Regions from separate parts of the Pseudomonas sp. HLT2-19-2 genome, predicted to be linked through region 2. Evidence: predicted binding sites of a transcription regulator. Region 2 holds the regulator's gene; each other region holds the start of a gene.
What was found. Region 2 encodes FliA, which starts transcription of late flagellar genes. Its sites were predicted from a motif close to CTAAAGTTTNNNNNNNNNNNGCCGNTAA; they were not measured.

Region 1: a site for FliA is predicted at 5,522-5,549, ahead of ACYZTU_RS08165 (methyl-accepting chemotaxis protein). Genes of this name have one in related genera too.
Region 3: a site for FliA is predicted at 2,189-2,216, ahead of motA (flagellar motor stator protein MotA). Genes of this name have one in related genera too.

The regions. Positions count from the first base shown of each region.
Region 1 covers NZ_CM142712.1:1,776,130-1,783,692, reverse strand. The annotation lists gene ACYZTU_RS08195 (LysR family transcriptional regulator) at 1-421, opposite strand, end outside; gene ACYZTU_RS08190 (CTP synthase C-terminal region-related (seleno)protein) at 437-1,141, shown strand; gene ACYZTU_RS08185 (antibiotic biosynthesis monooxygenase family protein) at 1,141-1,464, shown strand; gene ACYZTU_RS08180 (DUF2025 family protein) at 1,591-1,917, opposite strand; gene ACYZTU_RS08175 (glycerophosphodiester phosphodiesterase) at 2,150-3,277, shown strand; gene ACYZTU_RS08170 (PepSY domain-containing protein) at 3,373-3,678, shown strand; gene ACYZTU_RS08165 (methyl-accepting chemotaxis protein) at 3,787-5,412, opposite strand; partial or broken gene ACYZTU_RS08160 (magnesium transporter CorA) at 5,681-6,038, shown strand; partial or broken gene ACYZTU_RS08155 (short-chain dehydrogenase) at 6,046-6,150, shown strand; gene ACYZTU_RS08150 (multidrug/biocide efflux PACE transporter) at 6,107-6,562, opposite strand; gene ACYZTU_RS08145 (LysR family transcriptional regulator) at 6,653-7,507, shown strand; gene ACYZTU_RS08140 (RNA polymerase sigma factor) at 7,536-7,563, opposite strand, start outside.
Region 2 covers NZ_CM142712.1:4,486,467-4,494,029, reverse strand. The annotation lists gene flhA (flagellar biosynthesis protein FlhA) at 1-1,487, shown strand, start outside; gene flhF (flagellar biosynthesis protein FlhF) at 1,499-2,827, shown strand; gene fleN (flagellar synthesis regulator FleN) at 2,944-3,774, shown strand; gene fliA (RNA polymerase sigma factor FliA) at 3,771-4,511, shown strand; gene ACYZTU_RS20855 (chemotaxis response regulator CheY) at 4,679-5,050, shown strand; gene ACYZTU_RS20850 (protein phosphatase CheZ) at 5,073-5,861, shown strand; gene ACYZTU_RS20845 (chemotaxis protein CheA) at 5,915-7,563, shown strand, end outside.
Region 3 covers NZ_CM142712.1:823,418-830,980, forward strand. The annotation lists gene ACYZTU_RS03825 (rhodanese-like domain-containing protein) at 1-537, opposite strand, end outside; gene ACYZTU_RS03830 (HDOD domain-containing protein) at 580-2,118, opposite strand; gene motA (flagellar motor stator protein MotA) at 2,285-3,136, shown strand; gene motB (flagellar motor protein MotB) at 3,140-4,168, shown strand; gene ACYZTU_RS03845 (hypothetical protein) at 5,164-5,433, shown strand; gene rsgA (small ribosomal subunit biogenesis GTPase RsgA) at 5,525-6,556, opposite strand; gene orn (oligoribonuclease) at 6,664-7,206, shown strand; gene ACYZTU_RS03860 (trimeric intracellular cation channel family protein) at 7,299-7,563, shown strand, end outside.

The DNA of each region.
Region 1 (7,563 bases), 2.7 Mb from region 2:
CCAACGCCGGCAACAGCAAGCCTTGCAGGACCGAATCGGTGCAGGTCAGGCGCACGGTGCCGCTGATGACTTCACCGCCCTGCTCCACGCCAATGCGCGCCGCCTCCAGCGCTTGTTCGGCCCGCTCAGCCTGCTCGGCCAGGGTCTGCGCCAAGGTGGTGGGCAAGTAGCCGGCTCGGCTCTTTTCGAACAATTGCTGGCCCAGCGCGGCTTCCAGTCGACGCACGGCGCGAAACACCGTCGAGACGTCGACCTTCAACAGCGTCGACGCCCGCGCCAGAGAGCCGCCGCGCACCAGCGCGAGGATCAGGGACAGGTCGGGGTAATCCAGTCGATAGTGCATCGGTGCATTGATCAATTGGGATAACGCCAATATTGAGTGCGTGAACGCCAATCTATAGTGGGTGCCAAGAATCAACAAGCGTGGAGCGCACACATGGAAACCCGCCCAATCCGCATCGCCCTGATCGGCGATTACGACCCGCACGTCACCGCTCACCAAGCCATTCCCGTCGCCCTCGGCATGGCCGCCGAACACGCAGGGCGAGACGTGCAGTGCCAGTGGTTGGCCACCGACCGCATCAGCGCCGATACGCCGTTGGCTGAATTCGACGGTTTCTGGTGCGTGCCCGCCAGCCCTTACCGCGATAGGGACGGTGCATTGCGGGCGATTCGTTTTGCCCGCGAACAGCAGCGACCATTCCTTGGCACCTGTGGCGGTTTTCAACACGCCGTACTCGAATACGCCCGACATGTTCTGGGCTGGGACGATGCTGAACATGGCGAGACATCGCCCGATGCGGCGCGAGCACTGCTCACGCCACTGACCTGTTCGCTGGTGGAGGCCGTCGACCGCATTCATCTGGTTGAAGGCTCGTTGATCGCCCAGGCGTACGAAAGCGCCGAGATTGTCGAAGGATATCGCTGCCGCTACGGCGTTAACCCTGAGTTCGAACGTGAGTTGTTGACCCAACAGCTATGCGCCGTTGGACACGATTCTTCGGGCGACTTGCGGGCGGTGGAATTACGAGGGCATCCGTTCTTCGTCGCGACGCTGTTCCAACCTGAACGCGCAGCGCTCAAGGGCAAACTGCCGCCGCTGGTCCACGCGTTGATCGCAGCCTGCAAAAGGCAGAAATAATGATCGCCAAGACGCCGCCAACGCCTTACTACGCGGTGATTTTTACCTCCCTGCGCACCGACGATGATCACGGTTACGAGCAGGCCGCCAGGCGCATGGTCGAACTGGCCCGCGAGCAACCCGGTTTCCTGGGTGTGGAATCGGCTCGGGGTGAAGATGGACTCGGGATTACGGTGTCCTACTGGGCCAGCGAAGCGGCGATTCTGGCGTGGAAACATCCTCCCGAGCACAGTGAGATTCGCGAGCGTGGGCGGTCGACCTGGTATTCGGCGTGTCATACGCGGGTGTGCAAGGTTGAGCGGGATTATCGGTTTCAGCAGTAACCGGTTGCAGCATTCTTGAGATCGCGGGCAAGCCTCGCTCCTACGAGGGTTCATTACATCCTGTAGGAGCGAGCGGTGCGGCGATCCGACTTGCCCGCGAAGAGACCACTGCGACCACCGCAAAACTCAGCTCTGCACCAGACTGCGAACCGCCGAAATCTCCGGCACTTCCCGCCGATTCATGTACACCCGCAACGGTTCGGTGATGTTGATCCGGTCATCGATGTTCTGATCCAGCAACAACTGAATCAACTCACGTTTGAGCGTCATGGCCTGCCCGGAACCCGAGGTCCAGACGAATTCACTGGTGGGAATAATGCCGTCATCCGCCACGTCCATACCGAACGAGTCTTCGCTGAAACGAACGATGTAGTGGCCAGTCTTGCGATTGAGGCCGACGAAGCCTTTGAGTTGGTCGGCGGCCTGGCAGATGAGCTCGGAAGTGATGCGCATGATAAACCTCACAAAAGGTCGTTAAGGACCGGTGATCGATGGTTTACACGCAGGGCAAGCGAATGGATTTCCCTCTGCCGGGGAAATTGCCGGGGCCAAGAGTACTGCAAAGAACCGCACAAAACGCGGAAAAAATCAGCTTTAAACACGTTTATGTCGGCCTGGCGATAGCGCAAGCGGCGCTCAGTTGTTAAAAGAGACGTCTTTGTAAATCTGCGAAAGGACCTCGACCATGCCTGATACCTTCACCAAGAGTGCCCTGTTGATGAGTCTGATGCTGGGACTCGGCCAGGCACAGGCCGCCAGCGAGCCAAGCCCCACTGCACTGGCAACCCGCACGGGCATCCCGCATCCGGCAGTGATCGCCCACCGTGGCGCGTCTTTCGATGCACCGGAATCCACCGCCGCCGCCTACAAACTGGCCCGTGATCTGGGTGTCGACTACCTGGAAATGGACGTGCAACGCAGCAAGGATGGCGTGCTCTTCGTCCTGCACGACGACAACTTGCAACGCACCACCGACGTCGCCAGCAAATTCCCTGAGCGCAAGGACCGCCCGGCCAACGAGTTCACCCTCGCCGAGCTGAAAACCCTGGATGCCGGCAGCTGGTTCAACACCGCCTACCCGGATCGCGCCCGTCCTTCCTACGCCGGTCTGAAAATCCTGACCCTTGATGAAATCATCGATATCGCCCAAGGCAACCCGCTGCACAAACCCGGCCTGTACATCGAAACCAAAGAGCCGAAGCAATTTCCCGGGATCGAGCGCGACCTCAAGGAGAAACTCCACGATCGCGGCTGGCTGAGCCCGGCCGGTTCGAAATTGGCGAAGAGCGAGTTGGCTGTCGGCCAGGGCAAAGGCAAGGTCGTGCTGCAAACCTTCGAGAAGAGCAGCCTCGAACTGCTCGAGAAGGAAATGCCGAAAGTGCCGAAAATCCTCCTGCTGTGGGTCGGCGAAGGTAGCATCGAGCCGAAGTCCAAGGTGACGTTTGCTGAGTCCGGCGACAAAGACAAAGCCAGTTATTACGCCAAACAACAACCGAAAGACAAAGCCGAATTCCAGCAATGGGTCGAGTACGCCAAAGCCCAGGGCGCGATCGGCACCGGCCCTTCTGCGGCGCTAACCAAGGGTGGCGATCAGAGCTACTCGGACCTGGTGCAACCGTGGATGAACCAGTACACCCACGACCAAGGTTTGCTGGTGCACGTCTACACTATCGACGATGCCGTGGATTACCAGAAAGTCACGGACGCCGGCGTCGACGGCATCTTCACCAACCGCGCCAGCGAACTGCTCAAGTTCTACAAACGCCCGGCGGCTGCCAGTGTTGCGCAGTTGTTGCAGAACAACGGTTATTGAACAATCAGAAAAGCTCTCGAAGGAATTAAGGGTGAATTAAGTTGCGCAAGCTAACCTGATCCCACTTAAACAGATCACCCCAAGGAAAGAATCTCATGAAAACCCTGACTGCCCTGTTCACCGCTGCTGCCCTGACCCTCACCGCTGGCCTGGCCCAGGCTGATGTTCGCGTCGACCAGATCCCTGAGCTGGTCAAGAGCGGCAAGATCAAGCCTTTGGAAGAGATGAACCAGGCCGCATTGAAATTGCACCCGGGTGCGACCATCACCGACACGGACTTGGACAACCACTTCAATAACTATGAGTACGAAGTGGAACTGAAAACCGCTGACGGCAAAGAATTTGACGTGGACTTCGATGCCACCACCGGCAAAGTTCTGAGCGACAAACAAGACACCTGATGCACAAAGACCAAGCCGCATGATCTTCGGATCGTGCGGCTTTTCAGTTCATCGCCGTGCTCGACTGTGTACCGACTCGGTAAGCAAACCGGTACACAGCCCTTCCCGTTACGCGCTTAAACGCGCCGTCACTTCATTCAACTGCCCCGACAACCCATGCAGGTTGTGGCTGGCCGCTTCGGTGCGCTGCACGTTGTCCAGATTGGTACTGGCGATGCTGGTGATTTCGGTGAGGTTGCGCGAGATGTCTTCGGCCACCGAGGTCTGCTCTTCGGCGGCGGTGGCGATCTGGCGGTTCATGTCGCGGATGGCTTCCACGGCATGGGTGATGCGCTCCAGCATGGCGCCGGCCTGGGTCACTTGCTCGACACTTTCTTCACTGCGCGACTGACCGCTTTCAATCGCCTGGGCCGCATCCACCGCACCGGTTTGCACGGTTTGGATGATCTGGTTGATCTCGATGATCGACGCCGCCGTGCGCTGGGCCAGGCTGCGGACTTCATCGGCCACCACGGCGAAACCGCGCCCTGCTTCACCGGCACGGGCCGCTTCGATGGCTGCGTTGAGCGCCAGCAGATTGGTCTGCTCGGCGATGCCGCGAATCACTTCCAATACCTTGCCGATGCGCCCGCTGTCGGTTTCCAGACGACGGATGACCATGGCGGTGTTGGCGATTTCGCCACGCATTTGGGTGATGGTGTGGATGGTGCCTTGCATGACTTTTTCGCCCTGCTGAGCGGACTGGTCGGCGTCGTCGGCTGCACGCGCGGCATCGGCTGCGTGACGCGCGACTTCTTGCGCGGTGGCGGACATTTCGTTCATCGCCGTGGCCACCTGATCGGTTCTGTTGAACTGCTCGTTGGTGCCGCTGGCCATCAGGGTGGCGATGGAATTCAGTTCACCGCTGGCGCTGTCCAGATCCGAGGCACTGCGCTGCAAACGGCTGAAGGTTTCGGCGAGGAAATCGCGCAGGGTGTTGGCCGCTACCGCCAACTTGCCCAACTCGTCCTGTCGGCTGCTGGCCACGCGTTCGGCAAACTTGCCCTGGCTGAGTTGCGCCACGTACTCGATCAGTTTGCGAATCGGTTCCACCAGGTTGCGGTTAACCAACCACAGGCTCAACAGGCCGATCAGCAGACCCGAGGCGAGCATCACAATGATCCCCAGCAACACGGTGCGATCGGCATCGGCTCTGATCAGCTTCGATTGCTCGGCACCCTGCTTGCGCATTTCGCTGACCAACTCGCTCATCTGATCGCTGGTCGCGCGGTCCACACCTTTGACCGCCGTGTCGCCAGCCGTTGGGTCGGCACCTGCCGCCACGTAGGCGTCACGGCCCTTTTGATAAGCCGTACCCAACAGGCGATGTTCGTCCCGCAGGCGCTCGATGCGAGTCTTGAGTTGCGGCTCAATGCCCTTCTGCCCGGCCAGTTCACCGAGGATGCCCTGCACATCGCGTTGACGGTCCCCGAATTGTTTCCAGTATTTGTCCAGGTCCGCAGGTTGCTTGCCGCGTAACAGAACGTTTTTCCACTCCTGAACCTGAACCTTGAATTGCAGGTTGGCTTCATCGATCAATTGCGAGGTGTGCAGCGGGCCTTCGATCAGATTCGCGTAGTTCTGAACACCGCTGGACAGAAAGTGAAAGCAGGCCAGGGCGATCAACAACATGGCCAACAGGCTGCCGCTCAACAAGGCAAGGATTTGTGCTCTCAGGGATTTTTGCAAAAACATCGAGTGCTCTCATGACAGGGATAAGGCACGCCGGCAGGCGTGTAAGGTGTCCGGACATCCCTGTCAGCGACGCTGGCCCAAGACCGCACCGCGAAATTCATTATCAACATCATCGGCGTGCCAGAGCCTTTCTTGAGCGCTTCCGACCACCGGTAGAGTGAATTTTCAGCGCCACGAGGCTGTCACGAAATTATCAAAAACCCTTGCGATGATGCGGCTCAAGTGAACCTGTAAAACCCGCGACAGGCGCCTCCCCTTGCGAGCCCTCATGAACCACAGCATCGACCAAAGCCATCGCGACCCGGACCTGTTCGGTCTGCTGTACGGTTTCAGTTTTTCGCCCCGGGGAGCGCGGCCGGGAGATCGATTCGGCCAAGGCATTGCAATGCCTGCAACAGCCCGGCGACAGCGACGAATTTCTCTGGTTGCACCTGAACCTCGCCCACGCCGCCTGCGAGCGCTGGATGAAAAGCCATCTGCAACCCCTGCACTCGGTAGACAAGCTGCGCTCGTCGGTGAAGGCCGGTGAGTGTTTTCGCTCGCCGCTGGAATTGCTGGTGCATTTGCTGCGCGATCAAGGTGAAGTACTGACCCAGATCGTGCGCAAGACCAGCCTCAGCGTCGACGGCTTTCGGTCAGCCGGACGACATCGGTGCCGCCATTGCGTTACTGCTGGCTCCGGGTAGCCAGTGGATCAACGGCCAGCGCGTCGAGGCATCGGGCGGGATGTTTTTGTAAGGACCCGCTCCCGCACCACGTCATACGTCCAGTGGTAGACGTAGGTGTACGGCAGGAAAAACAGCAATACACCGATCTCCAGCAGAAACGCTTGCCACAGGCTGATGCTCAGCCACCAGGCGATCAGTGGCACACCGACCGCAACCAAACCGCCTTCAAACAGCAGCGCATGGGCAACACGCACCCAGGCGTTGTGCACGATGGCAAAGCGTTTGAGCACTCGGTCGAACAGGCCGTTGAAGACCACGTTCCACGCCAGGGCAAGGGCGGCGATGACCAGGGTGACGACGCCCATCTCAAGCATCGGTTTGTCCATGATCCACGCCAGCAGCGGCGTACAGATCAAGATGGCCAAGACTTCGAAACCGATGGCCTGGAAAATACGTTCAGTGATGGATTTGTTGACGTTCATGACCAGAGTCTCCTGAGTGACTGTGGTTGCTATGATCCTTCCCCACACCGATACTTCATAACCAATAACCATCGATCAAGGCGATAGTTCATGGCGTCTCAAGAAGTGTTGCAGGCGTTTGTGCAAGCGGCGACTCAAGGTTCGTTTTCCGCGGCGGCACGCAAACTGGGCCGCAGTCAGTCGACCATCAGCGCTGCGGTGGCCAGTCTTGAAATCGACTTGAACCTGACACTCTTCGACCGCAGCAGCCGCAAGCCAAGCCTGACCCCGGCCGGGCACGTAATGCTGCGACGGGCCGAGGAAATTCTGGCCGCCACCAGCCGACTGGAAATGACCGCCAGCCAACTGTCTCAAGGGGTTGAGCCGAAGCTGACCGTGGCGATTTCCGACACCTATCAGTCCGACCGATTCGAAGCGGCGCTCAGCGCTTTCGAGCAGCGTTATCCGGACCTGGAACTCGAATGTTTGATCGCCGAATGCGATGACCTGGTGGCGCTGGTGCAACGCGGTCGAGCGCATGTCGCCTTCGCCGAAAAACAAGACAGTTACCCGCCAGACCTGGTCAGTTCGACCGTGGAGGAACGGACGGAGATTGCTCTGTTCGTGTCTCGTAAGCATCCGTTGGCGGCGCTGAGCCACATCGATCAAGACGTGTTGCAACACCATCGGGAACTGCGCCTGGCGACGATCGTCAATCCGTATGAAAGCCGTGCAAAGGGGCGCGTCTGGTCGGCACCGAGTTATCTGATGCTGCTGGAAATGGCCCAGGGCGGATTCGGCTGGGCGCCGTTGCCCCGGTGGCTGGTGGAGCGGTTTGGTGCAGGGACGCTGGAGGAACTGGACGTGCGCGGCTGGCCGAAACCGGTGTTCGTCGATGCGCTGTGGTCGCGGCTGCATCCGCCGGGGCCGGCGGGGAGTTGGTTGCTCGGCAAGATGTTGGAGTGAAGGTCCTTCGGCCCTTATCGCCGAATCATCACTTCAGCTCCCGCAACCGGGCCTCG
Region 2 (7,563 bases):
TTCTGTTCATTAACCTGATCGGCGGCATGGCCGTCGGTATCTTCCAGCACGGCATGACCTTCGGCGATGCCGGTCGGGTGTACGCCTTGTTGACCATCGGTGACGGTTTGGTGGCGCAATTGCCATCACTGCTGTTGTCGACTGCCGCAGCGATCATGGTGACTCGTGCGTCCGGCTCGGAAGACATGGGCAAACAGATCAATCGCCAGATGTTCGCCTCGCCGAAAGCGTTGGCAGTGGCGGCGGGTATGATGGCAGTCATGGGCCTGGTGCCCGGCATGCCGCACTTCTCCTTTCTCAGCATGGCGGCCGTGGCGGCCGGCGGCGCGTACCTGTTCTGGAAGAAGCAGAACGTGGTCAAGGTTCAGGCCTTGCAAGAGGTCAAGCGTCAGCAGGAACTGTTGCCATCGCCCGCTCGCGCCCAGGAAACCAAGGAGCTTGGCTGGGACGACGTGACCCCGATCGACATGATCGGCCTGGAAGTCGGGTACCGGCTGATTCCGCTGGTGGACCGCAACCAGGGTGGTCAGTTGCTGGCGCGAATCAAAGGCGTGCGCAAGAAGCTGTCGCAGGATCTGGGCTTCCTGATGCCGACTGTGCATATCCGTGACAACCTCGACCTGGCGCCGAGTGCCTATCGCCTGACTCTGATGGGGGTGATCCTGGCCGAAGCGGAGATTTACCCGGACCGCGAACTGGCGATCAACCCGGGGCAGGTCTACGGGACGCTCAACGGCATTACCGCCAAAGATCCGGCTTTCGGTCTGGAGGCGGTCTGGATCGAAATCAGCCAGCGTGCCCAGGCGCAATCCCTCGGTTACACCGTGGTTGATGCCAGTACTGTAGTGGCAACCCACTTGAACCAGATTTTGTACAAGCACTCGAGCGAGTTGATCGGTCACGAAGAAGTGCAGCAACTCATGCAATTGCTGGCCAAAAGCTCACCAAAACTGGCTGAAGAGCTGGTGCCTGGCGTGGTGTCTCTGTCGCAGCTGCTCAAAGTTTTGCAGGCTTTGCTGGCCGAACAGGTGCCAGTACGGGACATTCGCAGCATTGCCGAGGCCATCGCCAACAATGCCGCCAAGAGTCAAGATACTGCCGCGCTGGTGGCCGCCGTGCGCGTCGGCGTATCCCGCGCTATCGTCCAAAGCATTGTAGGCACTGACTCCGAGCTACCAGTGATCACCCTTGAGCCAAGGTTGGAACAGATATTGCTCAATAGTCTTCAGAAGGCAGGACAAGGCTCGGAAGAGGGCGTTCTGCTGGAGCCAAGCATGGCTGAGAAACTGCAACGCTCGTTGATCGATGCGGCGCAGCGTCAGGAAATGCAAGGTCAGCCGGTGATTCTGCTGGTAGCCGGTCCGGTTCGCGCGATGCTGTCGCGATTCGGCCGATTGGCAGTCCCGGGTTTGCACGTGTTGGCGTATCAGGAAATTCCTGACAACAAGCAAGTGACCATCGTTGCGACAGTAGGGCCCAACGGCTGAGGTAGTGGTTTATGCAAGTTAAGCGTTTTTTCGCCGCCGATATGCGTCAGGCCATGAAACTGGTTCGTGATGAGCTGGGCGCTGAAGCCGCCATCATTGGCAACCGCCGGATCGCCGGTGGTGTCGAGTTGACGGCTGCCCTGGATTACAAGTTGTCGGCGCTGGCCCCGCGCGTTCCGAACATGGAACTCGAAGACGAGCTGCGCAAGACCCAGTCGCGGATCGTTACCGCCCAGGCCGAACTGAGCCTGCGAGGCGAAGGCGAGAGCGACAAGAGCACCAATCGCCAGTTGTTCGCCGGCCTGCCACTGACTGCCGCCGAGCCGCTGATCGAACCGACCTACGCCGAACCCCGTCGGCCTGCACCGGCCGCTGCGCCAGCCTCCGGTGGTGTGGACCCGCGGGCGTTCGACTCGATGCGTTTCGAACTCAACAGCTTGCGCGAACTGATGGAAGTGCAACTCGGCTCCCTGGCCTGGAATCAGCTGCAAGGCAGCCGTCCGGCCCAGGCCAATCTTTGGCGTCGCCTGCAACGCATTGGCCTGTCCGGCCCGTTGTCGCGCGATTTGCTGGCGCTGATTACCGATATTGAAGAACCTCGTCAGGCCTGGCGCATGTTGCTGGCGCACCTGGCGCGGATGATCGCCACACCGGAAGTCGAGCCGCTGGAAGAGGGCGGTGTGATTGCCATGGTCGGCCCTGCCGGCATGGGCAAGACCACCACGCTGGCCAAGCTCGCTGCCCGCTACGTGCTCAAGTACGGCGCGCAGAATATCGCGTTGGTGAGCATGGACAGCTACCGTATTGGTGCTCAGGAGCAGCTCAAGACCCTCGGCCGGATCCTCAATGTGTCGGTGACTCACGTCGACCCGGGTCAGTCGCTGGTGCAGGCGCTGGAGCCCTTGCTGCGCAAACGCGTGGTGCTGATCGATACCGCGGGCCTCCAGGCCAGCGATCCGGCACTGCGCATGCAGCTCGAAAGCCTGGCCGGTCGTGGGATCAAATCGAAAAATTATCTGGTGTTGGCAACCACCAGCCAGAAACAGGTTCTAACGGCCGCTTATCACAGTTACAAACGCTGCGGCCTCGCTGGCTGCATCCTGACTAAACTGGATGAAACGGCAAGTCTGGGCGAGGTGTTGAGCCTGGCCATCAGTCATGAATTGCCGGTGGCCTACCTGACCGATGGCCCGCGGATTCCGGATGATTTGCATCTGCCGCGTCGTCATCAGTTGGTCAGTCGCGCCGTAAGCGTGCAAATGCAAGAAGAACCCAGCGAAGAAGCCATGGCTGACATGTTCGCTGATATTTACCACAGCCCGACCAAGCAGGTCGGCTGAGGTATTAATGAACTGTTTTTGTACCTACATCGATGGTCTGCCATGCATTGTTCATTTTGTGAACGCGCAGCCAGTAATGTGGCCTCCGTCTAAGTAAGACAAGGTAAAGAAAATTCATGGGCAGCATGCATCCCGTACAGGTGATCGCGGTGACCGGCGGCAAAGGTGGCGTCGGGAAAACTAACGTGTCAGTGAACTTGTCCCTGGCTCTAGCTGAACTCGGCCGGCGCGTCATGCTGCTGGACGCCGATCTGGGGCTGGCGAACGTTGACGTCCTGCTGGGACTGACACCCAAACGTACGTTGGCCGACGTGATCGAAGGCCGCTGTGAGCTGCGCGACGTTCTGTTGCAGGGCCCTGGCGGCATCCGCATCGTCCCGGCCGCGTCCGGCACTCAAAGCATGGTCCATCTGAGCCCGGCCCAACACGCCGGCCTGATCCAGGCGTTCAGCGATATCGGCGACAATCTCGACGTATTGGTGATCGACACCGCTGCGGGCATTGGTGACTCGGTAGTCAGTTTCGTTCGTGCAGCGCAAGAAGTCTTGCTGGTGGTCTGCGACGAACCGACCTCGATCACTGATGCCTACGCACTGATCAAACTGCTAAACCGCGATTACGGCATGAACCGCTTCCGCGTCCTGGCCAACATGGCCCAGAGCCCGCAGGAAGGTCGCAACCTGTTCGCCAAGTTGACCAAGGTCACAGATCGCTTCCTCGACGTCGCCTTACAATACGTCGGCGCGGTGCCTTACGACGAAAGCGTGCGTAAGGCTGTGCAGAAACAGCGCGCCGTCTATGAAGCCTTCCCGCGTTCCAAGTGCTCCCTGGCGTTCAAGGCCATTGCACAGAAGGTCGATACCTGGCCGTTGCCTGCCAACCCGCGTGGGCACCTGGAGTTTTTCGTCGAGCGCCTCGTGCAACAAACGGCAGGACCGGTGTTATGACAGCCAGCGGCTACAACCTCTACAAGAAGTCGGCACGTGACGCGCAGTACGAGCTGATCGAGCGTTACGCGCCACTGGTTAAACGCATTGCCTACCACTTGCTGGCGCGTCTGCCGGCCAGTGTCCAGGTCGAAGACCTGATCCAGGCCGGGATGATTGGCCTGCTTGAAGTGTCGACCAAATACGACGCCAGCAAAGGCGCGAGTTTCGAGACGTACGCGGGCATACGAATCCGCGGCGCGATGCTCGATGAAGTACGCAAGGGGGACTGGGCGCCACGTTCGGTCCACCGCAATACCCGGATGGTCAGCGACGCCATTCGCTCGATTGAAGCTAAAACCGGTCGTGACGCTAAAGATCACGAGGTTGCGGCCGAACTCCAATTGAGTCTCGACGATTATTACGGGATTTTGAACGACACCCTGGGCAGCCGGTTATTCAGTTTCGACGATCTGTTGCAGGACGGCGAACACGAAGGGCTGCACGAGGATGGCGCCAGTGCTCATCTGGAGCCGTCGCGCGATCTGGAAGATGAACGCTTCCAGATGGCACTGGCGGACGCGATTGCCAATTTGCCGGAGCGTGAGCGACTGGTGTTGGCGCTGTACTACGACGAAGAGTTGAATCTCAAGGAAATCGGTGAAGTCCTGGGGGTCAGCGAATCGCGGGTCAGCCAGTTACACAGCCAGTGCGCGGCCCGTTTGCGGGGGCGTTTGGGGGAGTGGCGAGCGCGCTGAAGGCAGTGTGGGGGCACTGCGAACGCGGCTGGTGGGGTGTTGAACCGCACGGGTCCCGATCTGTTGTGCTCCAGACAGTCATTGAGTGCTTTGCCGGATTGATTGAAATGGCGCGTCCAGGTGCTGGGCGCGTTTAAGACTGCTTGGAGGTCGAATTGAACAAGAACATGAAAATCCTCATCGTTGATGACTTCTCAACGATGCGGCGGATCATAAAAAACCTGTTGCGTGACCTTGGGTTCACCAACACGGTCGAGGCCGATGATGGCATCACTGCCATTCCTGTTCTCAACAGCGGGAGCATCGACTTTCTGGTAACGGACTGGAACATGCCTGGCATGACCGGTATCGATCTGCTGCGCCATGTGCGTGCCGATGAAAAGCTCAAGCATCTGCCGGTGCTGATGGTGACCGCTGAAGCCAAGCGCGAGCAGATCATCGAGGCAGCCCAGGCCGGTGTTAACGGCTATGTGGTCAAACCCTTTACGGCCCAGGCGTTGAAAGAAAAAATCGAAAAGATTTTCGAACGCATCGGTTGAGAAACTGCGCCACGGGGGAGCTATGGAGCATAACGAATCTTCACAGGGCGATTTCGAGTCGACCCTGAAAAAACACGCTGTTGAACTGGTCGAAAGCCTTGAAAAAGGCAGGTTCGGCGACGCCGTGCAACTGATCCATGAGCTCAACCAGACCCGTGACCGCGGCCTGTACCAGGAAGTGGGCAAGCTCACTCGCGAGCTGCATAGCGCGATCGTCAATTTCCAGATTGACCCGAACATGCCGCAAGCCGAGGAAGTGTCACAAATCACGGACGCCACCGAGCGTCTGGGCTATGTGGTCAAGCTGACCGAGGCCGCGGCCAACCGCACCATGGACCTGGTGGAAAACGCCACGCCGCTGGTCAACGGCCTGAGCAATGAAGCGCAGGCCTTGAGCACCGACTGGGGACGGTTCATGCGGCGCGAAGTCGGGGCTGAAGAGTTCCGCGAACTGGCCCGGCGAGTCGACGGTTTCCTGACACGCAGCAGCGAAGACAATCGCGTTGTGTCGAGCAACCTCAACGACATTCTGCTCGCTCAGGATTACCAGGACCTCACCGGTCAGGTGATTAAGCGTGTGACCCAATTGGTCACCGAAGTTGAAAGCAACCTGCTCAAGCTCGTGCTCATGGCCAGTCAGGTGGACCGCTTTGCGGGCATCGAACATGACCGTGAAGCGATGCTGGCTGAAAAAGATCCACAAAAACATCTCTCTCAGGGTGAAGGTCCGCAGATTCATGCCGATAAAAGAGAAGATGTTGTGTCCGGTCAGGACGATGTGGACGATTTGTTATCCAGCCTAGGATTTTAGAGTTTTAGCATTTTAGGTTTTTTAGGTTTTTAGACCTCGGGAGCACCCCCTTAATGAGCTTCGGCGCCGATGAAGAGATCCTTCAGGATTTCCTGGTTGAGGCCGGCGAGATTCTAGAGCAACTGTCCGAACAGCTGGTCGAGCTTGAAAGCCGACCTGATGATGCGGACTTGCTCAATGCAATTTTTCGCGGTTTTCACACTGTAAAAGGAGGCGCCGGCTTCCTCCAGCTCAACGAGCTGGTGGAGTGCTGTCACATCGCCGAGAACGTGTTCGACATCCTGCGCAAGGGTGAACGTCGCGTCGACTCGGAATTGATGGACGTGGTTCTCGAAGCGCTGGATGCGGTGAACAGCATGTTTACCGAAGTCCGCGAGCGCAGCCCGATCACTGCTGCCACGCCTGAATTGCTGGCAGCTCTGGCCCGTCTGGCCGAGCCGAAAACTGAAGAATCCGCACCGGTTGCCGAAGTGTTCGAAGCACCGGCTGCTGACAGCGAGTCGGGCGACATCACCGATAACGAATTCGAACAATTGCTGGACTCGCTGAACGCCGTCAAGGCGCAGGCAGAAGCCCCGGCAGCTGTGCCAGCGCCGAGTAGCAATGCGGCGGGCAGCGACGAAATCACCGATGCCGAGTTCGAGTCGTTGCTCGATCAACTGCACGGTAAAGGCCAGTTCGCCGTCGATGCGGTAGCTGCGGCGCCAGCCGCACCGGCTGCCCCGAAAGCGGCAGGCGACAGCTCCGATATCACCGACGACGAGTTCGAAGCACTGCTCGATCAGCTGCACGGCAAGGGTAACTTTGCCGTTGATGCGCTGGAATCGGCCATTGCTGCGGTCCCGGCCCCGGCTGCGCCAACCGCTAAAGCGGCTGGCGGCGATCTGATCTCCGATCACGAGTTCGAATCGCTGCTCGACGAATTGCACGGCAAAGGCAAGTTTACTGAAGTCGGTACCGCGTCGGGCGCCAGCGCTTCGGTTGCGGCGCCAGTTGCCAAGGCTGTAGCAGCGAAACCCGTTGCCAAAGCGCCCGAGCCTAAAGCCGAAGCGCCGAAGCCTGTTGCTGCTGCACCGGCTCCGGCTCGTGCCCCGGCCGCGCCACCGGCGGAAAAACCGGCCAGCGAAGCCGAGACGACCGTGCGGGTCGATACCGCGCGTCTCGACGAAATCATGAACATGGTCGGCGAGTTGGTACTGGTGCGTAACCGTTTGGTCCGTCTGGGCCTCAACAGCGGCGACGAAGCCATGTCCAAGGCGGTGTCGAACCTCGATGTGGTCACGGCCGACCTGCAAACTGCGGTCATGAAGACCCGGATGCAACCGATCAAGAAGGTCTTCGGGCGCTTCCCGCGCCTGGTTCGCGACCTGGCTCGTCAGCTCAAGAAAGAGATCAACCTGGAGCTGGTCGGCGAAGAAACCGACCTCGACAAGAACCTCGTCGAGGCCCTGGCCGACCCGCTGGTCCACTTGGTGCGCAACTCGGTTGACCACGGTATCGAAGAGCCGGCCGAGCGCGAAGCGATGGGCAAGCCTCGCAGCGGCAAGGTGATCCTGTCCGCAGAACAGGAAGGCGACCACATCCTGCTGTCCATCTCTGATGACGGCAAGGGCATGGACGCCGATGTTTTGCGCGGTATCGCGGTGAAAAAAGGTTTGATGGACAAGGATGCAGCAGATCGCCTCAGCGAGTCCGACTGCTT
Region 3 (7,563 bases), 2.3 Mb from region 2:
GACTTTCTCGCCGGAGTACTCCAGCGGCCCGCGCGCGTCCCAGATCGCCAGGTCGGCGGCACCGAGTCGGCTCTGCAGGTATTCGCGGGTGGCAGTGGGTTCGTCGTGCAGGGTCAGCGCAACCGGGCCGCCGACCGGAGCCGGGATCTGGATCGACATGGGCGAGCCTTCTGCCAGCCAGGCATGCAGGCCGCCATCGACATAGTGGTAGTGGCTGTGGCCGATGACATCCAAAAGCCAGATGAAGCGACCGGCCCAGCCACCGCCCTCGTCGTCATAGACCACGTAGACCGCGTCCTTGTTGTGGCCCAGTTCGCCGAACAACGCTTCGAGTGCCGCTTGCGGCGGCATCAGTCCCGGTGCAGGCGCCTGACCGAGTTGCGTGCGTTTCGGATCGACAAAACGCGCACCGGGGATATGCCCTTCGGCATAGCGGGCGCTGCTTGTCAGGTCCACCAGAATCAGTTCGCGGGCGTCGAGACGGGCGAGCAAGTCGCTCGGCTCGATGACCAGCGCCAAGCCAGAGAAGTCAGACATGTGAGGTCTCCAGAGCACAAAGGGGAGGATTGTAGCGCAGCGTCATTTGCCGCGCAGGCTAAAGCTGTGCAGTGCCTTTTCGATGCACTGCGCGGTTTTGCCGAAGGCTTGCACGGTGATTTCCGAGAACGGCCCGCCGCCCTGATCCGCCACTACAATCATGATGACCCGGCCGTTATTGACCAGTGAGCGTAGCAGCAGGTGTTCGCCACCGAACTGTGAGCGCAAGCTGGCCGGCAACAGCGCCGAAAATTGCGCATTGTTGTCCGGTGTCAGTCGCACTTGGGCTTGTTGCGAGAGCAGGCGTTGCAGCACGGTGCTCTGGCTGACAATCAGGTTCAGGCCGGCCGCTTCTTTTGGCAGTCCGGCGGTTTGATGCACTCGCAGATTGGCGTGAGTGCGGTCGGCCATCAGGATCATCACTCGACGCATGCCGCACGCAACCAAAGCGTCCCGGGCGGAGGTGGTCAAGTGAATGGCATTGGTGAAGCGGCTGGGATCGACCAGTAACTCGGCACATTGTCTGCGCCACTTCGCCAGGTCTTCGGCGGTCGGCGCCGGGGCCGGCAGCAAACCGGCGTGGATGCGGTTTACGCCCCATGGCCAGATCAGTGACACGGCCGGGTGCCAAAGGTCTGGCATAGCGTGATGGCGGGCGCTGTTGGCGGCCTGTTGGTGCAACTGCTGCTGCACTTCGTCCATCGGCATTTGCAGGTAAAGGCTGGTCAGGTACTGCCAGCGTTCACTGTGAGGGCTGTCCCAGGCGTGTTGTGCCGACAGCGCCAGACCGTTGGCCAACAGCACTGTATTGGCCGGTTGATTGAGCCAGCGTCGCAGGGTCGGATCGTCATCGAGGCGGTTCTGCTGGCGCAATGGGTGATCGCTGTCGCGAGCGATGCGCAGCACTTTCACCAGCTCACGCTGCTCGCTGAGCAACAGCCGATAACCCTGCTGCACCCAGATCGGCAGGCGCCAGATGTCCACGAGCGCCAGACAAATTTCCAGCAGGCGTGCGCCGAACAATTGTTTCTCGACTTTGCCCGCTGATTCACCTTTATGGATGACCCGCAGCTCCCACTCTTCGAGCAGCTGCGGATGGGTCAACGCCATCGGCCACAGCGGCGAGAGAAACAGCAGGCTGCCCCAGTGAATGTCCTGCCACAGCCGGGCCAGGCGACTGGCAAAAAAACCGTTGGCCTGTTGAGTCGCGTGCTGGCTGATCAGTTGCAACTGACGCAGGGCAACCGGGATGTCCGACTGAGGTTCGGCGGGCAGGCGGGAAAGCAGTTCTTCGGTGCGCTTCAAACCGAGGCGATTGATCGCCACCTCAAGGTTTTCCGCGGGCTCGGTCATGCTGCCATGGTTGTGGCGATTGGCTTCGCGAATCACACTCAGCGCCAGCGCCGGGCTGTCCTGCATCAGTTCGGCGATATCGCGCAGGGAGCTGCGACTGTTGGCGATGGCCTTGCAGACACCGTCGTGACTGGCTTGCGGAACCGGCAGGCGCACGCCATCGAGAAGCTTGACCCAGCCTTCAAGAGTGGTCGGTTTTGGTGTTGGTACGTTCGTTTCGTTAGCCATGGTTGGACGCGATCATCGTCTGCATTACCTATGCCCGGATCGGGCCAAATTGGCTTTTCGCCTGAACTGGCTATAGTCTGGCGCAGTTTTGCCGATAAGTAGAAGAAGAGATTTTTTAACTTCCGAATATGACCTTGAACCCGACTCAGTAAGTGCTCTCCTACCTATGGCTAAAATTATCGGCATCATCGTCGTATTCGCGAGCGTGCTCGGCGGATACGTGCTTTCCCACGGCAAAATTGCCGCCCTCATCCAGCCTTTTGAGGTGATGATTATCGGTGGCGCGGCCCTTGGCGCATTCCTGCAGGCCAACCCCGGTTACATGACGATGCACGTGCTCAAGAAATCCTTGGGCATGTTCAGTTCGCGCTTCAACCACACGTTCTATCTGGAAGTGCTGGGCCTGGTCTACGAGATCCTCAACAAGAGCCGCCGCGAAGGCATGATGGCCATCGAAGGCGACATCGAAGATGCCGCTGCGAGCCCGATTTTTGCCAAGTACCCGGTCGTGCTCAAAGATGAACGCATGACCGCGTTCATCTGCGATTACCTGCGCATCATGTCCTCCGGCAACATGGCTCCCCATGAGCTTGAAGGCCTGTTCGACATGGAGCTGTACAGCCTCAAGGAAGACCTCGAGCATCCGTCCCACGCGGTGAATGGTATTGCCGACGCCATGCCCGGTTTCGGTATCGTCGCGGCGGTACTCGGTATCGTGGTGACCATGGCTTCCCTGGGTGAGGGCGACCAGGCCTCCATCGGTCTGCACGTGGGCGCGGCACTCGTCGGTACCTTCTTCGGTATTCTCGCGGCATACGGCTTCTTCGGCCCATTGGCCACTTCCCTGGCCCACGATGCCAAGGAAGAACTGAACGTCTACGAAGCCATCAAGGCCTCGCTGGTCGCTTCCGCTTCCGGCATGCCGCCGTCGCTGGCGGTAGAGTTCGGGCGCAAGGTTCTGTACCCGGCGCACCGTCCTAGCTTTGCTGAGCTGGAACAAGCGGTTCGCGGTCGCTAAGTCATGGAAAATAACCAGCCGATAATCATCAAGCGCGTCAAGCGCATCGCCGCCGGGCATCACGGGGGCGCCTGGAAAATCGCCTTCGCGGACTTCGCGACGGCGATGATGGCGTTCTTCCTGGTGCTGTGGCTGCTGTCCACCGCAACACCCGAACAGAAAATCGCCATCGCCGGTTATTTCAAGGACCCGGTCGGCTTTTCCGAAAGCGGCACGCCGTACATCATTGACTTGGGCGGCTCGCCGACCCTGGCGCCGGAGAACACCCTCAACCCCGAGGTGAAATCTCAGCCGCAGCCAGACAAGGTGACTATCGACACCGAGCAGGTTGAAGGCATGGCTGAGCAGGTTGAGAAGGAGCGTCTCGAGCTGTTGCTGCAAGAACTGCAGAACAAAGTCGAAGAGAACCCGCAACTCAAGAAATTCAAAGACCAGATCCTGTTCGAGATCACGCCGGACGGTTTGCGCATCCAGATCGTGGACGCCGAAAACCGGCCGATGTTCGACTCCGGCAGTGCCCGTCTGAAGCCATACTTCGAAGACATCCTGCTGGCCATGGCCGACACCATCAAAGCGGTGCCGAACAAGATCAGCATCAGCGGCCACACCGATGCCAAGCCGTACACGGGCACCGGTGACTTTGGTAACTGGGAGCTCTCGGCCAACCGTGCCAACGCGGCACGTCGTGCGCTGATCGCCGGCAGCTATCCGGATGCGCAGGTGGCACGCGTCGTCGGTTATGCCTCGTCGGCGTTGTTCGATCGCGAGAACCCGTTCAACCCGGTCAATCGCCGTATCGACATCGTGGTGCTGACCAAGAAAGCCCAGCGGGCCATCGAAGGTTCGCAAGGTGCAGAACCGGTTCCAGAGCCGACGCAAGGGCAGGGTGGCCCAGGCGAAGTGCCCGCCACGCCAGCCGATCCGAATGCGTTGCCGGCGGATAAAGAGCCGTTGCCGGCGCATGAGCTTCGCGAGCGCTTGAACCTGTTTGACAACCCGGCGCCGAAACCGGGTGAACCGCCGAAGCAGTGACCCACAAAAAAGCCGACAGCGATGTCGGCTTTTTTGCGGCTTTCACTGGTTTGGAAGCCACTTCATTTTCAGCGTGGGCACGGTCCCTGTGGGAGCTGGCTTGTCGGGTCGCCGCATCGCTGCGATGGCGGCCTTGTGGCTGGCGTGTTTGATGTGTGTACATATCCATTTCTGCGGTAACGGCTGCCAATGGTTTCGCTTTTACAGCGAGTCACTTGGAAAAGCGCCAAGTAACCAAGCGCTCTTGCCCCTTTCGTTCGGTGCCTCGCCTAGGCTCGGCATGCCCTCGCTCCGGTCCTGCTCCGTGGGCCCGCCGCCATCGGCCATCCATGGCCGGGGGCGGCTAACCCGGCATCCATGCCGGGTTGCCCACTGCGCAGAACCTCCACTCGGCCTCTCGAGGGGGCGTGCACCGCAACAGCACCGCGAGGCGAGCTAACGCTCGACCTCGTTGTTTGGTGGTGTACGCGTTCCCTTGTAGGAGCCGGCTTGCTGGCGATGGTCGTTAACTATAACGCGCGTGAACTGGTTAAACGCGGGGCACTTGAGTCCATCGACAGCAAGCCGGCTCCTACAGGTATTGCGTTATCTGTGTTTCCCCGGACTTCACGATGAGCCTTTTTTGCCTGCAAATGAATTTACATCTGCCTGATCGCGGTAAAAATCAAGGAATGAGGGCATGTCCGAGAAAGGTGTAGGAAGTCTCCGAGACGTATAAACCGGGTTTTTCTTCGCTTAAGGCTCGCCTATAGTTTGTCCGTCGCCGACGAATCGGTGATCGACTTTAGCCGGTCGTATCAGATGATGCACAAGCGCCCGTATAATCGCGGCGCTTTTTGCTGCCTGGCAACTACATGTCTATGGTGGCTGTGCGTGGGACACCTTCGGGTGTACCGGGTCATCTGTCCGGTCGGCTAAACCCGCGCACAGCTACCACCCTAATTCGTTTAGCCGCGAAAGGGTGGAAGCTTCACCTATCAGATGAGATTCAAGCCATGCCCAAATACCACCCCCTCCAAGGCAACTTCAGCGTCGGCCCGACGCTGTACATCGACACCGAAGCCCGCGCTTCCGATCTTCTTGAAACCGCCGTCCACCGACTCAAAGCCGCGCGTAATCTGCTCAACAGCGTCACCTGCCTGTGCGTCAAAGAAGCCGAAGGACACGACTTGGAGCATTTCGCCAACGCTGCGCATATGTTGATCCAGGATGGCTGTGACGCCTTGGACGTCTTGGGCTGGACGCTGGAAAAAGCCGCACGCTGAAAATGAGAAAGCCGCGATATTCGCGGCTTTTTTGTCTCGTGCTGGAGGCTGCTGATCATTTTCGTGGCGTCACAAAAATGATCAAGGCTATTTAATAGCTGGTTTCCGGCAAACTGGCGATGATCGAGCGGTAGCTGTTCATCCGTTGCTGCTGCACGCGACCTTCTTCCAGGGCCTTGAGCAGGGCGCAACCCGGCTCGCGGTCGTGCTTGCAGTCGCGGAAGCGACAGGTGCCGATCAGGTCGTTGAACTCGATGAAGCCGGCTTCGACATCGGCGCGGCTGACGTGGCCCAGACCGAACTCACGAATACCTGGGGAGTCAATCAACTCACCGCCACCGGGGAAGTGGAACAACCGCGCGGTGGTGGTGGTGTGAGTGCCCTGGCCGGACAACTCGGACAGCGGGCCGACACGGGCTTCGACTTCAGGCAACAGGCTGTTGACCAACGACGATTTGCCGACGCCGGACTGGCCAACGAACACGCTGATGCGCCCGTCCAGCTGTTCTTGCAGTTGCTCCATGCCGTTGCCGTGGTGCGCCGACACTTCCAGCACCGGGTAACCCAGCGTGCGGTAAACCGCCAGCAAGGCATTCAATGCCGGGGCGTTCTGCTCGTCGATCAGGTCGAACTTGTTGAGCAACAGAAGCGGCCGGATACCGGCGTGTTCAGCGGCGACCAGATAACGGTCGATCAAGTTCGCGTGAGGCTCAGGCAGCGGCGCGAAGACGATGACGATCATGTCGACGTTGGCGGCTACAGGCTTGAGCTGGCCACGGCTGTCCGGACGGCAGAGTTCGGTTTTGCGCGGCAGTTGCGCCACGATCACGCCGATGCCCTGGTTGCCGGCACGCCAGACCACCTGATCGCCGGTCACCAGCGCAGGCAGGTTGGCGCGCAAGTGGCAGCGGAACACCTGGCCGGCCAAATCGCCATCGAGGGCTTCGACTTCGACCTGCACACCGAAGTGCGCGATCACCAGGCCCGTCTGTTCCGGACCCAGATCGCCCCCCTCAAGTGCCTCGACAGCCGAGGACTCGCGTTTGGCGGCGCGGGCAGCGCGCTCGCCCTGAATCTTTTCGATGCGCCAGTTTTGACGACGATTGAGTTGGCGTTTGGCCATGGGTGTTCCGTATCAAGAATGCAGCGATTAGGTAAAACGGCCGCGAGTTTAGCACGCCCGGCCACCGGCCTAGGCTAAACTGCGCAGCATTGCCTAGGAGCCGACTCATGCAAAACCCGCAGAATCTGATCTGGATCGACCTGGAAATGACCGGTCTGAACCCTGATACCGACGTCATCATCGAGATGGCCACCATCGTCACCGACAGTGACCTGAACACCTTGGCCGAAGGTCCGGTGATCGCTATCCACCACAGCGACGAAATCCTCGCCGGCATGGACGAGTGGAACACCCGTCAACACGGCGGCTCCGGGCTGACCCAACGGGTGCGCGACAGCCGTATCAGCATGGCTGAAGCCGAAGCCGAAACCATCGCTTTCCTGGAAAAATGGGTGCCGAAGGGCAAGTCGCCGATCTGTGGCAACAGCATCTGCCAGGACCGTCGCTTCCTTTATACCCACATGAAATCCCTGGAAGGCTTCTTCCACTACCGCAACCTCGACGTCTCGACGCTGAAAGAGTTGGCCGCACGCTGGGCGCCCGATGTGCGCGACAGCTTCAAAAAGGGCAGCACGCACCTGGCCCTGGACGACATCCGCGAATCGATCGCCGAGCTGCAGCACTACCGCAAGCATTTCATCAAGTTCTGATGGGATTGAGGGCTGCACGGATTGTGCAATGCCCTCTTTTGGTGCCGCCCCTAAATGGCTAGACTGCGCGCCTTCCTGCAAGGACCGCCACCATGTTGCTGATGCTTTACCTGATCGCCATCACCGCCGAAGCCATGACCGGTGCCTTGTCTGCCGGACGTCGCGGGATGGATTGGTTTGGCGTGGTGCTGATTGCGTGCATCACAGCGTTGGGCGGTGGTTCGGTGCGTGACGTGCTGCTCGGTCACTACCCGCTGACGTGGGTCAAACACCCGGAATACTTGGTGCTGACCTCGGTGGCGGCGATGTTCACAGTGTTCGCTGCGCGCTGGATGCGGCATCTGCGCTCGCTATTTC